DNA from 2 places in the Streptomyces sp. NPDC031225 genome. Region 1 is predicted to be linked to the other one. Evidence: riboswitches for the same ligand, from Rfam matches in the RefSeq annotation. Region 1 holds a riboswitch; the other holds the start of a gene.
The links. Region 1 has a riboswitch for ZMP and ZTP ahead of ACZ48Z_RS03390 (glycine hydroxymethyltransferase). Riboswitches for the same ligand answer to the same signal wherever they lie in the genome.
Positions count from the first base shown of each region.

Region 1 (6,523 bases):
CTGTCGAGCTGTACCGGGAGTAACTTTTCCGGAATTCGGTGAGGCCATTTACGGAAAGCAATCGAAAGACCCCTGAAGCCGCGCGAAAGCCGTCCGGGATCCGCCCCTGAGCGGCCCGGGAGCCCGCCCGGAAGCCTGCCCGGAAGCCCGCCGGCTCGGCCGGACGAGTCGGTGTGAAAAGCCCCGTCACTCCGCCTCCGTCGGCGCCTCCCCGAACCTGGCCAGCGCCAGCGCCCCCGCGACGGCCACCGCGAAGCCCAGCACCGCCACCCACCCCAGCCCCTCCCGGGTACGGTCCCCGAGCCACACCACCCCCACCAGCGCGGGCCCGATCGTCTCCCCGATCACCATCCCCGCGGTCGCGGTGGTCACCGACCCCCGCTGCAGCGCCGAGGTGAGCGACAGGAACGCCGCACTTCCGCCGACGAGGAGCGCGTAGGCCGCCGGGTTGGCCAACAGGTCCGACGGGGCGAGCGAGTCGATCAGCCGTACCGTCACCTCGACCACCCCGAACCCGCACCCCGCACCCAGTCCGAGCGCCAACGCCCGCCCCCGCTCCGGGAGTCGCCCGCCCGAGAGTGCCAGCGCCAGCAGGGCCAGGGACGTACCGAGCATCACGTACCCCAGGGCCGCCGGCCCGCCCCGGTCGCCTTCGGTCCCGGACGCGATCCCCAGCAGCGCCATCCCCGCGCACACCACCCCGACCGCACCCCACTCGCTCCCGTTCAGCCGGACCCCCAGCAGCCGCGCCGAGACCACCGCGGTCACCGCGAGACTCGACGCGAGCGCCGCACCGACCGCGTAGATCGGGACCGACCGCAAGGCGGCGATCTGCAGCAGGAATCCCACCCCGTCCAGTGCCAGCCCGGCCAGATACCGCCATTGCCGCACCGCGCGCAGGAACAACGTCACCGCGAACGCCGACCCGTCGCCGCCGTCGCCCGCGTCCGCCGCCCGCGCCGCCATCGCCTGCAACACGGTGGCCGTTCCGAAGCAGACCGAGGCACCGAGAGCGCACACCATTCCAAAGAGCACAAAGGGACCTTAGGGCAGGGGAAGAGGGGTGGGCTGATCCCGGTCACGCTCTTACCGATCTCTCGGCGCCCGCCGCACGCCGACACAGCCGCTCGGACGCCGTCGCGCTCGGCGGGCCGGACCCGCCCGCCCCGACCCTCACCGCCTGCTTCCTGCGGATCCGACAAGCGCTGCGTCGACCGCGACACTCGCGGCGAGGGGTACCAGGCCCTGCGGACAAGGACCCCAACCCCGCCCGCTCCCTCAAGGGCGCCCACTGGCACGGGAGTCCGCCGGGATCTCCGAGGGGCCACCGGGCCTTTCCGGCGGAGTGGGTCCGCGAGGCCGTACCCGCGACGGCCCCTCTGGCGAGCGTGCCGAAAAACGCGTTGTCACGCCCGGCTCCACCGCGTTACCGTCCTCGCACTCTGACGCACACGCTCTCTGGAACCATCGCCGCAGAACGAGAGCAGGTCCGCGCACAGCGCGTGGCACCACGGAGGGGCGGCACCGGATCCGGCCGACCGGCGGATCCCGTACGCCCTCCGGAGGACACACCCATGAACATCGGCCTCGGCCTCCCCGTCGACGACCCCGCCCAGCTGCTCACCTGGGCCCGGCGCGCCGACGCGGGCCCCTTCAGCACCCTCGGCCTGCTCGACCGTCTCGTCTACAACAACCCCGAACCCCTCGTCACCCTCGCGGCCCTCGCCGGCGCCACGTCCCGCATCCGCGTCCAGACCGAGGTGCTCATCGCACCCCTGTACAACACCGCCCTGCTCGCCAAGCAGACCGCGACCCTCGACCGCCTCTCGGGCGGCCGCTTCACCCTCGGCATCGGCGTCGGTGGCCGCGAGGACGACTGCCTGGCGGCCGGTATCGACCTCCACCGCCGAGGCCGCCGCCTCGACGAACAGATGACCCTGCTGCGCCGCACCTGGTCCGGTGAGCCGTACGGCGAAGGCGTCGGCCCCATCGGCCCCGCCCCCACCACCCCCGGCGGCCCGGAGGTCCTGTTCGGCGGCTTCGCCCCCGCCGCCCTCGAACGGGTCGGCCGCTTCGGCGACGGCTTCCTCGGCGCCGCCCTGCCGCCCTCCTTCATGTCCAAGCTGTTCCGCGACGCCGAAACGGCCTGGCAGAAGCACGACCGCCCAGGCCGCCCACGCCTGGTCGCTCAGGCGAACGTCGCCCTCGGGCCCGAGAGCACCCTGGACCGGGCCCGCGGCAACCTCCGCGACTACTACGCCTTCAGCGACCACGTCGCGTACATGGAGAGCGGCATGCTCACCACCCCCCGGCAGATCCGCGAGGCGACCGACGCCTACGTCGGCATCGGCGCCGACGAGGTGATGCTCTACTGCTGGGCCTCGGACCCCGACCAGATCGACCGCCTCGCCGACCTGCTGTTCTGACGTAGTCCGCTGCCACGGCTTCGAGGTCCAGAACCCGGGACCGGACCTCGAAGCCGTCGCTCGGATGGTGGACGCCGCACCGGAGCCGTTCACCCCGGCCGGTAGGCTGGCCGACAGGCCGTGACTGGCGCGCTGGGATGGGACGGACCATCGGGGAGCGGCCTGTGAGTGACCAAGTGCCGTGCGCCTGGGCCGAACCGTGATCCGTGACCGCCACAAGCCACGCAGCCCGGAGGCCGCCATGTCAGAGCAGCAGCCCCTGTCCACCCAGTCCACGGCCTTCCGCGCCGCCCTCGACGTGATCCGCGCCGTCGAGCCGCGCGTCGCCGACGCCATCGGCCAGGAGGTCCAGGACCAGCGCGAGATGCTCAAGCTGATCGCCTCCGAGAACTACGCCTCCCCGGCCACCCTCCTCGCGATGGGCAACTGGTTCAGCGACAAGTACGCCGAGGGCACCATCGGCCGCCGCTTCTACGCCGGCTGCCGCAACGTCGACACCGTCGAGTCCCTGGCCGCCGAGCACGCGCGGGAACTCTTCGGCGCCCGTCACGCCTACGTCCAGCCGCACTCCGGCATCGACGCCAACCTCGTCGCCTTCTGGTCCGTCCTCGCCCAGCGCGTCGAGGTCCCCGCTCTGGAGAAGGCCGGCGTCCGCCAGGTCAACGACCTCTCCGACGCCGACTGGGCCGAGCTCCGCCAGGCCTTCGGCAACCAGCGCATGCTCGGCATGTCCCTGGACGCCGGCGGCCACCTCACCCACGGCTTCCGCCCGAACATCTCCGGCAAGATGTTCGATCAGCGCTCCTACGGCACCGACCCCGTCACCGGCCTCGTCGACTACGAGGCCCTGCGCGCCTCGGCCCGCGAGTTCAAGCCGCTGATCATCGTCGCCGGGTACTCCGCCTACCCGCGCCTGGTGAACTTCCGGATCATGCGCGAGATCGCCGACGAGGTCGGCGCCACGCTCATGGTCGACATGGCCCACTTCGCCGGTCTCGTCGCCGGCAAGGTCCTCACCGGCGACTTCGACCCGGTCCCGCACGCCCAGATCGTCACCACCACCACCCACAAGTCCCTGCGCGGCCCGCGCGGCGGCATGGTGCTGTGCGACGACTCCCTGAAGGACCAGGTCGACCGCGGCTGCCCGATGGTCCTCGGCGGCCCGCTCCCGCACGTCATGGCCGCCAAGGCCGTCGCCCTCGCAGAGGCCCGTCAGCCCTCCTTCCAGGACTACGCCCAGCGCATCGTCGACAACTCCCGTGCCCTGGCCGCGGGCCTGATGCGCCGCGGCGCCACCCTGGTCACCGGCGGCACCGACAACCACCTCAACCTGATCGACGTCGCCTCCTCCTACGGACTCACCGGCCGCCAGGCCGAGGCAGCCCTGCTGGAGTCCGGCATCGTCACCAACCGCAACGCCATCCCGGCCGACCCCAACGGCGCCTGGTACACCTCGGGCATCCGCATCGGCACCCCCGCCCTGACCACCCGTGGCCTCGGCACCGCCGAGATGGACGAGGTGGCCGGCCTCATCGACCGCGTCCTCACCACCACGGAGTCCGGCACCACCAAGTCGGGCGCGCCCTCCAAGGCCCAGCACATCCTCGACCCGAAGGTCGCGGACGAGATCTCCCACCGGGCCACCGACCTCGTGGCGGGCTTCCCGCTGTACCCCGAGGTCGACCTCGGCTGAACCCGGCTCCGGCGATGGCGGGCGGCACGTCACGCTCTTGAGTTGTCAAGGACCGATGGCTTCTAGAGATCGATGAGTTCCTGTCGCGGCCCCTCGCGCGGCGGTCCGGCTCCCGGCCGGGCCGCCGCGCGGCGTATCAGCCGCGTGCCGCCCGCCCCGGCCGCGAACCCCAGGGCCAGCCCCGGCAGCACCCACCAGGCGCCCTCCACCGGGTCCCCGGGCCCGTCGGCACCCTCGACCTCACCGCCGCCCAACAGCCCCGTCCGGTCCAGCCGGTCGAAGACCGCTCGTGGCGCCCGATGCCAGCGGATGTCGTCGTCCTGCTGCTCCGGCGCCGGATCCGTGCGGACCCAGGGTGTGCCGTCGCCGGCCAGGAACAGCTGGTCCTGCCGTTCCACGGCCACATCACCACCCGGCGCCGAGCTCGTCTGCGGCCAGCCACCGACACCCGTCAGCCCCCACACGACCGTGATCCGCACCGACGGATACCGGCCCTCCTCCCAGGCGTCCGACACCTGCTCCGTGCCGGTGGACATCGGCTGGAACAGCTGCCACAGACGAGTGAAATCAGGCTCGCCGGAACGCAGGGCCTTCGTCCGGCCCGAGCCGCCGGAGACGACCATCGCCAGGTCGGGTCTGTCGAGGCCCGCTTCCCGCATCGGCTGCGTCGCCGCGTCGGCCGTCGGCGCCCCGAACACGGTCACCGCCACCGCCACCGGGGCGAGCACCGCCAACGCCCTGCGCGGCCCGAACCGCAGCCCTGTGTCCCTCCTCGGCACTGCCATCCCCCTCGATCGACTCGGCCTGCTGTCACAAGCTCCCGGTCACCCCCCTTCGTCACACATCGCGCAGTTCCTGCCGGGGACCCGGCTCCCGGCGCGGACGGCCCCACGGCCTCCGCAGCGCGAACGACCGCACTGCCAGGGCCAGTACGGCTCCGGCAGCCAGCCCCGGAAGCGCCCACCACCACCCGGCACCGTCATCCGTCGTGGCGGAGATGCCGAGGGGAGTCGGTGTCCCCGCCGCCTCCGTTTCCACCGCCCCCGCAGGACTCCCCGACTCCTGCACGGGCGTCGGGAAGACGGCATCACCCCCGCCGTAGATCTTGCCCATCACGCCCAAGTCCTTGAGCAGGACGCGTATATGGGCCGGGTCCTTGGGCTGGTACCAGTGGCTGTTCACCGGCTCCAGCAGGGTGTCCGCGCGTATCCACACCTGGTCCGAACCGGCCAGTGGGTAGACCTGGTGCAGCCGCCACGGTGAGATGTCGTGCAGCATCCATGTGACGTTGATCTGCCGGGCGGTGGCCAGAGTCGCCTCGGGCGGCTTGGTCCGGGTGCTCGCACCCGGAGAGTCGAGCAGCTGCTGCAACTCTCCGAACTCCTGGTCGGAGAAGTAGAGCGATGCGGTCTCCCCGCTCTCCGGCGAGACCACGAGCACGCTCGTAGGTCCACCGGCCGACGCGAAGGGCGCATTCCACACCGTCAGAGCGAGCGCCGCCGCCAACGCGCCCAACTGTGCTGCCAGTTCACGGCATCGGTTCCTTCGGCCGGTCCTGATCCCCTTCATGTCAACCCCCAGCAGACGATCCCCGTGCGGCCAGTCCGCGAGCCGCGTGTCACTTCTGGTACACCGCCCGGCCCGACGGGGTTCCCACCCCACGCGCACTATTTCGAGGACTTCTCCGCGCCCGGATTCGTCTGCTTGCCGACAGACTTCGCGATTTCCAGCGCGCGGACCTTCGACGCCACGCCCTCCAGCCGCAGCGTCACATCCGGCAGGTCCAGGACATCTGACCCGTGCATCCACAGCAGCGTCGGCCCGGCGGTCCTCTCCTTGCGGGTGTGGCGGGAACCACCGGCGTCCACCAGCCAGAAGCTGAGCAGGTGGGGTCGCGGGAACCACAGAGCCGTGTCATGGGCACCGCCCGGGTCCGAGGAGTCCCCGCTCAGCGAGAGCCACTCCGGCTGCTCCCGCACGGTCTTGGCGAAGCCGATGTCCAACCGGGCCGGATACTCGTCCAGCCTGATGGTCTCCTCCTTCTCCCGCCAGCACAGGCTCACCAGGAACCGCCCCTGCGGCTCGGCCGTCACCGTCACCACGTCCGGAGTGCCGAGCGCCGCCGGCACCAGCGGCTCGAACCCCGCCCGCCGCTCGGCCTGCGTGAGCGACACCGAGCGTCCGCAGCCGGGCACCTCGGCCCCCGGCGAGGGCACCGCCGACGGGTCGTACCGCACCTCGACCCCGCCGAAGTCGAACCAGTCCAGGACCGCCGCCCGCACCGGAGGCGTGAGCGCGAGGACCGCCAGCAGCCCGCACAGCGTCACGGTCAGCGAACGCCACCGCACCCGCGTCCACCGCCGCACCGCCCGCAGCCGGTCGGCGCGCCCCGGCGCCCGGGTCA
Region 1 is NZ_JBVIHJ010000002.1:109,158-115,680, reverse strand. Features, by position in the region: gene ACZ48Z_RS03400 (DMT family protein) at 187-1,023, opposite strand; gene ACZ48Z_RS03395 (LLM class flavin-dependent oxidoreductase) at 1,575-2,426, shown strand; ZMP/ZTP riboswitch at 2,537-2,626, shown strand; gene ACZ48Z_RS03390 (glycine hydroxymethyltransferase) at 2,668-4,119, shown strand; gene ACZ48Z_RS03385 (hypothetical protein) at 4,182-4,817, opposite strand; gene ACZ48Z_RS03380 (hypothetical protein) at 4,957-5,559, opposite strand; gene ACZ48Z_RS03375 (hypothetical protein) at 5,787-6,523, opposite strand, start outside.

Region 2 (6,523 bases), on a different contig from region 1:
GCGTGGTGGACCACCGCCGCCATCCGGGGGAAGAGCGCGCAGTGCGGTGCCTCGTCGATGGTCAGCATGTCGTCGCCGCCGGCCGCCAGGCCCGCCCACCCGCGCTGGATCACCCCGCGCAGCCCGGCCCGGCGCAGCGCCCGCACGATCTCGGTGCTGATCCTCCCGGGATCGGGCACGGTCGCGCTGCCCAGCCCCACGAACACCGGCGGCGGCCCCGCGTCGACGAATGCGCGCAGCTCGTCGGAGAGCCGCTCGTCCCCGGCGTACGGCCACCAGTAGCCCGTTACGTCGAGCCCGCGACGCCAGTCACGGGGCCGGGCGACGACCCGCGGGCTGAATCCGTGCAGCACCGGCCAGCCCTGCCGCTCCCGGGCCCGCAGCGCCGCGACCGTCCCCACTGGCGCCAGCCCCAGCCGGGTGCGCACCGACGGGAGCGCCGCGGCGAAGACCTGCTCGACGGCCAGGTTCAGTCCCGCCCCAGCGACCCGGTTGCCGAGCGCGCCCCAGGAACCGACGCCCAGCATGGGCGGCGCGAACTCCCGGGTGGCCGCGAGAGGCTGGAGGTTGAGGCCCAGGCTGGGCAGTGCCAGTCCCTCCGCGACGGCGTGCCCCAGCGGGGCCACCGAACCGGACAGGAGCAGCGCGTCGGCGGTCCGGGCGGCAGCCACCAGCTCGTCGGCCATCTCCACGGCCAGGGTCCTGGCCATCGCGACCACCCGCACCAGTTTGCCCACGCCGGTCGTGCTGCGGTGCAGGGCCCGCCCGCGCGACGACTCCAGCTCCGCCCGCGGATCGACGGGCAGGGCGTGGAACCCGAGCCCGGCCCGGGCCGCGAGCGGCTCGAAACGGCTGTGGGTGACCAGGGTGACCTCGTGACCGGCCCGCGCCAGACCGTGCCCGAGACCGGTGAAGGGGGCCACGTCGCCCCGGGAGCCCGCTGTCATGATCGCTACCCGCACGACGGACAGTATGGCGCCACGGCCCGCCACAGGGCCTCAACGACCCGTGACATCCGGCCAGTTCACCCTCGTCGCGAACTGCGGCCCGAGGGTGAGCGGCCGACCCCCGCGGCCCGCGCTAGGCCCCGAGCTGCCGGGCGGCGGCCGCCACCGTCTGCTCCAGCAGCGTGGCGATGGTCATCGGACCCACGCCGCCCGGCACCGGTGTGATCAGCGAGGCACGCTCCACCGCGGAGTCGAAGTCGACGTCGCCGACGTTGCCCGCGTTGTAGCCGGCGTCGATCACGACCGCGCCGGGCTTGATGTCCTGGCCCCGGATCAGCCGGGGCCTGCCCACCGCGGCGACCACGATGTCCGCCTCCCGTACGGCAGCCGACAGGTCCGCCGTACGGGAGTGGCAGTAGGTCACCGTGGCGTCGCGGGCGAGCAGCAGCACGCCGGCCGGCTTGCCGAGGATCGCGCTGCGGCCCACGACCACGGCACGCTTGCCGGCCGGGTCGACGTCGTACGCGTCGAGCAGCCGCATGATCCCGCCGGGCGTGCACGACACGAAGCCCGGAAGGCCGAAGCTCATCGTCGCGAAGGAGGCGAAGGTGACACCGTCGACGTCCTTCTCCGGTGCGATCGCCTCGAACGCCGCCCGCTCGTCGATGTGCGCGCCCATCGGGTGCTGGAGGAGGATGCCGTGCACGGTGGGATCGACCGACAGGGCACGCAGTGTGCCGACGAGTTCCTCGGTGGTGGTGGCCGCGGGCAGCTCCACGTGCCGGGACTCGATGCCGGCCTTGCGGCAGCGGTTGCGCTTCATGCGCACGTAGGTGACGGAGGCGGGGTCCTCGCCGACCAGTACCGTGGCCAGACAAGGGGACTGACCTGTGCGTTTGGTGAGGTCTGCCGCCCGCTCGGCGGTGTCCTCGCCGATGCGCCGGGCAAGCGCGGTGCCGTCCATGAGCCGTGCCTGGGACATGGTCCACTCCTGAGCCGATCGAAGGAATCGCCCAGGCGCACGGCATCGAATGTGCGAACCGCTCCCCGGTGGTGATCCACCTCAGCGCCAGTCACGGTCCGGACATCAGGCTAACCGACGTGCAACCGCCCGACGTGCCCCGTGCTCCTTTCCGCGGGCACCGCGGCAGAACCTGCCGCGCGGATACTCCCCGCGCCGAGAAGGTCCAGGTCAGCCGTTCGACGTGACCCGGACCCTCGGCCTTTTCGTTCTCGCTATTCGTCCCACGCCTGGATCAGGGTCTGCTCGGTGATCTTGCCGTCCCGCAGGGTCAGCATCGACTCGGAGAGGACGCGTACCCCGTCGGAGTACTCGCACGACTCGCTGAAGGCGACGTGATCGCCGTCGACGACGCACTGTTCCAGCTTGTGCGTCATGTCGCGGCTGTAGACGTCGTCGAGCATCGCGCTGATCTGGTCCCTGCCGTGCAGCACCGTGGGGTGGCTCGGCTGGCTGTTGCGGTCCACGACGCGTATCTCGGCGTCGTCCGCGTAGAGCGACAGAAGAGTCGCCGCAGTGTGTCCTTCGATGCCCCGGCGCAGTGCGTCGGCGTCGAAACCGGAGCGTGCCGCAGTGCCCATGGTGACCTCCTTCGAGGGCCGCGGCCCGACGAGGAGCGGGCCGCGTAGGGCCTCTTTCCTACGAGACTCCTCCGCCTCGGCGGTCACGGCAAGCCCAGTACGGGCGCTCCGCCTGACGAGTGAGCGGCGCCGGACGGCCGTGTCCGCCAGGGGGTCGGTGGCGTTGCTGACAACATGATCTCAACTCGACGTATCGTCGCCGCGGTCGGTCTCGCCGTCGGTGTCACCGGCCTCGCCGCCCCCCTCGCGAACGCGGCCGACGCGGCTGCCCCGGAGGCGAGCCCGCTCAGCCCGATCGCCATGCTCGACTCGCTCGCGGCCAGCGACATCCCCGCGGAGCACAAGGCCGAGATGCCGAAGGTCTCCGCGCAGCTGAACAAGGCCAACGACCTGTACAAGCTCAACGAGCTGCACCAGGTCACCGACCTCGCCGCCCCCGTCACCGGGCTGGTACCCGCGGTCGAGGCCTGACCGCTCCCGCACACACACCGAGGGCCGCCCGGTGATCCGGGCGGCCCTCGGTGTGTGTCCGCCGGAAGTGGCATCAGGGCCGGGGATGCCTCAGGCAGGACGACCACCGGGCGCCGGGACCCTTGTCAGGAGGGCTGCCCGAGGTGCTGACGCTGCCTCAGGAGCGGTACTCGTGCGCGCCGTTGCGGATGGCCGTCGCCGATCGCATGCGACCGCTTAAGACCGCGCCCGGCCCCGTCACCTGCGGCCGCCCACAAACCCCCGGTCTGCGGCCTCCGGTACCCGGACCGGATGCCGGGCCAGGAGGCCGCGGCAGTGCGGCGGCCACCGACGCCCGCCGCTGGGGGTGCGCCCGTGCTCGGGTGGAACGGACTTCCGTCGACCGGTGGACGAGGGCGTCGGCCGGCACGTCAGCCGCACCCGGACGGGCTGCCGCGTGTTCCACACGATCCACGCGCCCGCGAGCAGGAGATGCCGTGCGGCTCAGACGGCCGGGAAGCCGACGGCGCGAACTCACCCTGCGGTGGCGAGGAACTGCGTCGCCGCCAGCTCCGCGTACAGCGGATCCCCGGCGACCAGCTCCTGGTGCGTTCCCACGGCCCGCACCCGCCCCGCATCCATCACCACGATCCGGTCGGCCATCGTCACCGTGGACAACCGATGCGCCACGACCAACACCGTGGTCGTACGCGCCACATCGGCCACCGTGTCCCGCAGCGCCGCCTCGTTCACCGCGTCCAGCTGGGACGTGGCCTCGTCAAGGAGCAACAGCCGGGGCCGCCGCAGCAACGCACGGGCGATCGCCACCCGTTGCCGCTCACCGCCCGACAGCTTGGTCCCCCGATGCCCGACCAGCGTCTCAAGGCCGCCGGGCAGCTTGGCCACCAGCCCGTCCAGACGCGTCGTCTTCAGCACCCGCGCCACCGCGTCCTCGTCCGCCGTCGGGTTCCCCAGCAGCAGGTTCTCCCGCAGCGACCCCGACAGCACCGGCGCGTCCTGCTCCACATACCCGATGGCGGAGCGGAGTTGGGGCAGATCCCACTCGGCGAGATCCCGCCCGTCCAGCGTCACCGCCCCGGACTCGGGATCGTAGAACCGCTCGATCAGCGAGAACACCGTCGTCTTGCCCGCCCCCGAAGGCCCGACGAACGCCGTCATGCCCCGCGCCGGCACATCGAAGGTCACGCCGTGATGGACGTACGGCAGATCGTCGGCATACCGGAACCGGACGTCCGCGAAGGCGACGGCCGCCGGTGCCGCGCCGTCCGCGGGCAACGGCGCGGGCAGAGCCGCCGGTTCGGCCGGCAGGCTCAGTGCCTCCTGGATGCGGGCGAGCGCCGCCGCACCCGTCTGGTACTGCGTGATCGCCCCCACGACCTGCTGGATCGGCGACATGAGATAGAAGACGTACAGCAGGAACGCCACCAGCGTGCCGACGTCGATCGCCCCGGTCGCGACCCGCGCCCCGCCCACCGCGAGCACCGTGATGAACGCGATCTGCATCGCGAGGCCCGCCGTGTTGCCCGCTGCGGCCGACCACTTGGCGGCCCGCACGCTCTGCCGCCACGACTCCTCGGCCGCCGCGTGCAGCGTCAGCTCCTCCCGGTGCTCGGCCCCGGACGCCTTCACCGTGCGCAGCGCCCCGAGGATCCGCTCCAGCGACGCGCCCATCACACCGACCGCGTCCTGCGCCTGCCGGCTCGCCCGGTTGATGCGCGGCACGATCACCCCGAGCACCGTGCCCGCGGCCAGGATCACCGCCAGCGTGACGCCCAGCAGCACCGGGTCGACCAGGCCCATCATCACCACGGTCGCCACCAGCGTGAGGCCGCCGGTGCCAAGGCCCACCAGCGAGTCGGTGGTGACCTCGCGCAGCAGGGTGGTGTCCGAGGTGATCCGGGCCATCAGATCGCCGGGTTCGGTACGGTCCACGGCCGGGATGCGCAGCCGCAGCAGATACGACGACAGGGCGCGCCGCGCGCCCAGCACCACCGACTCCGCGGTGCGCCGCAGCACATACGAACCCAGTCCGCCCATCGCCGCGTTGGTGATCACGAGCGCCGACATGATGAACAACGCGCCGGTGATCGTGCGGTCGTGGGACAGGTCGTCGATCAACTCCCGTGCCACCAGGGGCAGCAGCAGGCCGGTGGCCCCGGTCAGGAGCGAGAGCACGGCACCCGCGAGCAGGGTCCACCGGTGCGGCCTCACGTATCCGAGGAGCAGCCGCCAGGTGGGCGGGCCGCTCTCCGTCTCGGCAGTGCTCACGGTGCTCCCTCGTGCCCGGTGACGTGCTGAGCCTTCAGGCTACGTCGGCGCTCTGGCGACGTGCGGTCGCCCAGCCCCCTCCGTCCCGGTCGCCCGGCCTGCTCCTCCGGCCTGGTCCGAGTGCCGTTACCGATCAGTCACGCGTAGGGTCGGCAGGGACGTGCACCGGGCGACAGAAGGGGTCAGGCCATGGCGCAGGAGGTACGCGGAGTGATCGCACCCGGCAAGGACGAGCCGGTGCGGGTGGAGACGATCCTGGTGCCGGACCCGGGACCGGGAGAGGCCGTCGTACAGGTGCAGGCCTGCGGGGTCTGTCACACCGATCTGCACTACAAGCAGGGCGGCATCAACGACGAGTTCCCGTTCCTGCTCGGCCACGAGGCCGCCGGTGTCGTGGAGTCCGTCGGCGCGGGGGTCACCGATGTCGCGCCCGGCGACTTCGTGATCCTCAACTGGCGCGCGGTGTGCGGGAACTGCCGGGCCTGTCTGCGCGGGCGGCCCTGGTACTGCTTCGACACCCACAACGCCGAGCAGCGGATGACCCTCGCCTCGACCGGCCAGGAGCTCTCGCCCGCCCTGGGTATCGGCGCCTTCGCCGAGAAGACGCTGGTCGCCGCCGGACAGTGCACCAAGGTCGACCCGTCGGTCTCGGCTGCCGTCGCGGGGCTGCTGGGCTGCGGGGTGATGGCCGGAATCGGTGCCGCGATCAACACCGGGAACGTCGGCCGGGGCGACACCGTCGCCGTCATCGGCTGCGGTGGTGTCGGCGACGCGGCGATCGCCGGATCGAACCTCGCGGGCGCGGCGAGGATCATCGCCGTGGACATCGACGACCGCAAGCTGGAGAAGGCCCGCACCATGGGCGCCACGCACACCGTCAACTCGCGCGAGAACGACCCCGTGGAGGCGATCCGCGAACTGACCGGCGGCTTCGGTGCCGACGTCGTCATCGAGGCGGTCGGGCGCCCCGAGACGTACAAGCAGGCCTTCTACGCCCGCGACCTCGCCGGCACCGTCGTCCTGGTCGGCGTGCCGACCCCCGAGATGAAGCTGGAGCTTCCCCTGCTGGACGTCTTCGGCCGCGGCGGCTCGCTCAAGTCGTCCTGGTACGGCGACTGTCTGCCCTCCCGTGACTTCCCGATGCTGATCGACCTGCACCTGCAGGGCCGCCTGGACCTGGAGGCGTTCGTGACCGAGACCATCCAACTCGACGAGGTGGAGAAGGCGTTCGAGCG
Region 2 is NZ_JBVIHJ010000011.1:158,061-164,583, forward strand. Features, by position in the region: gene ACZ48Z_RS20385 (glycosyltransferase) at 1-947, opposite strand, end outside; gene ACZ48Z_RS20390 (bifunctional 5,10-methylenetetrahydrofolate dehydrogenase/5,10-methenyltetrahydrofolate cyclohydrolase) at 1,081-1,929, opposite strand; ZMP/ZTP riboswitch at 1,952-2,034, opposite strand; gene ACZ48Z_RS20395 (nuclear transport factor 2 family protein) at 2,184-2,549, opposite strand; gene ACZ48Z_RS20400 (hypothetical protein) at 2,724-3,020, shown strand; gene ACZ48Z_RS20405 (ABC transporter ATP-binding protein) at 3,534-5,288, opposite strand; gene ACZ48Z_RS20410 (S-(hydroxymethyl)mycothiol dehydrogenase) at 5,478-6,523, shown strand, end outside.
Region 2: linked by a shared signal. The riboswitch ahead of ACZ48Z_RS20390 (bifunctional 5,10-methylenetetrahydrofolate dehydrogenase/5,10-methenyltetrahydrofolate cyclohydrolase) and the one ahead of ACZ48Z_RS03390 (glycine hydroxymethyltransferase) in region 1 are both predicted to bind ZMP and ZTP.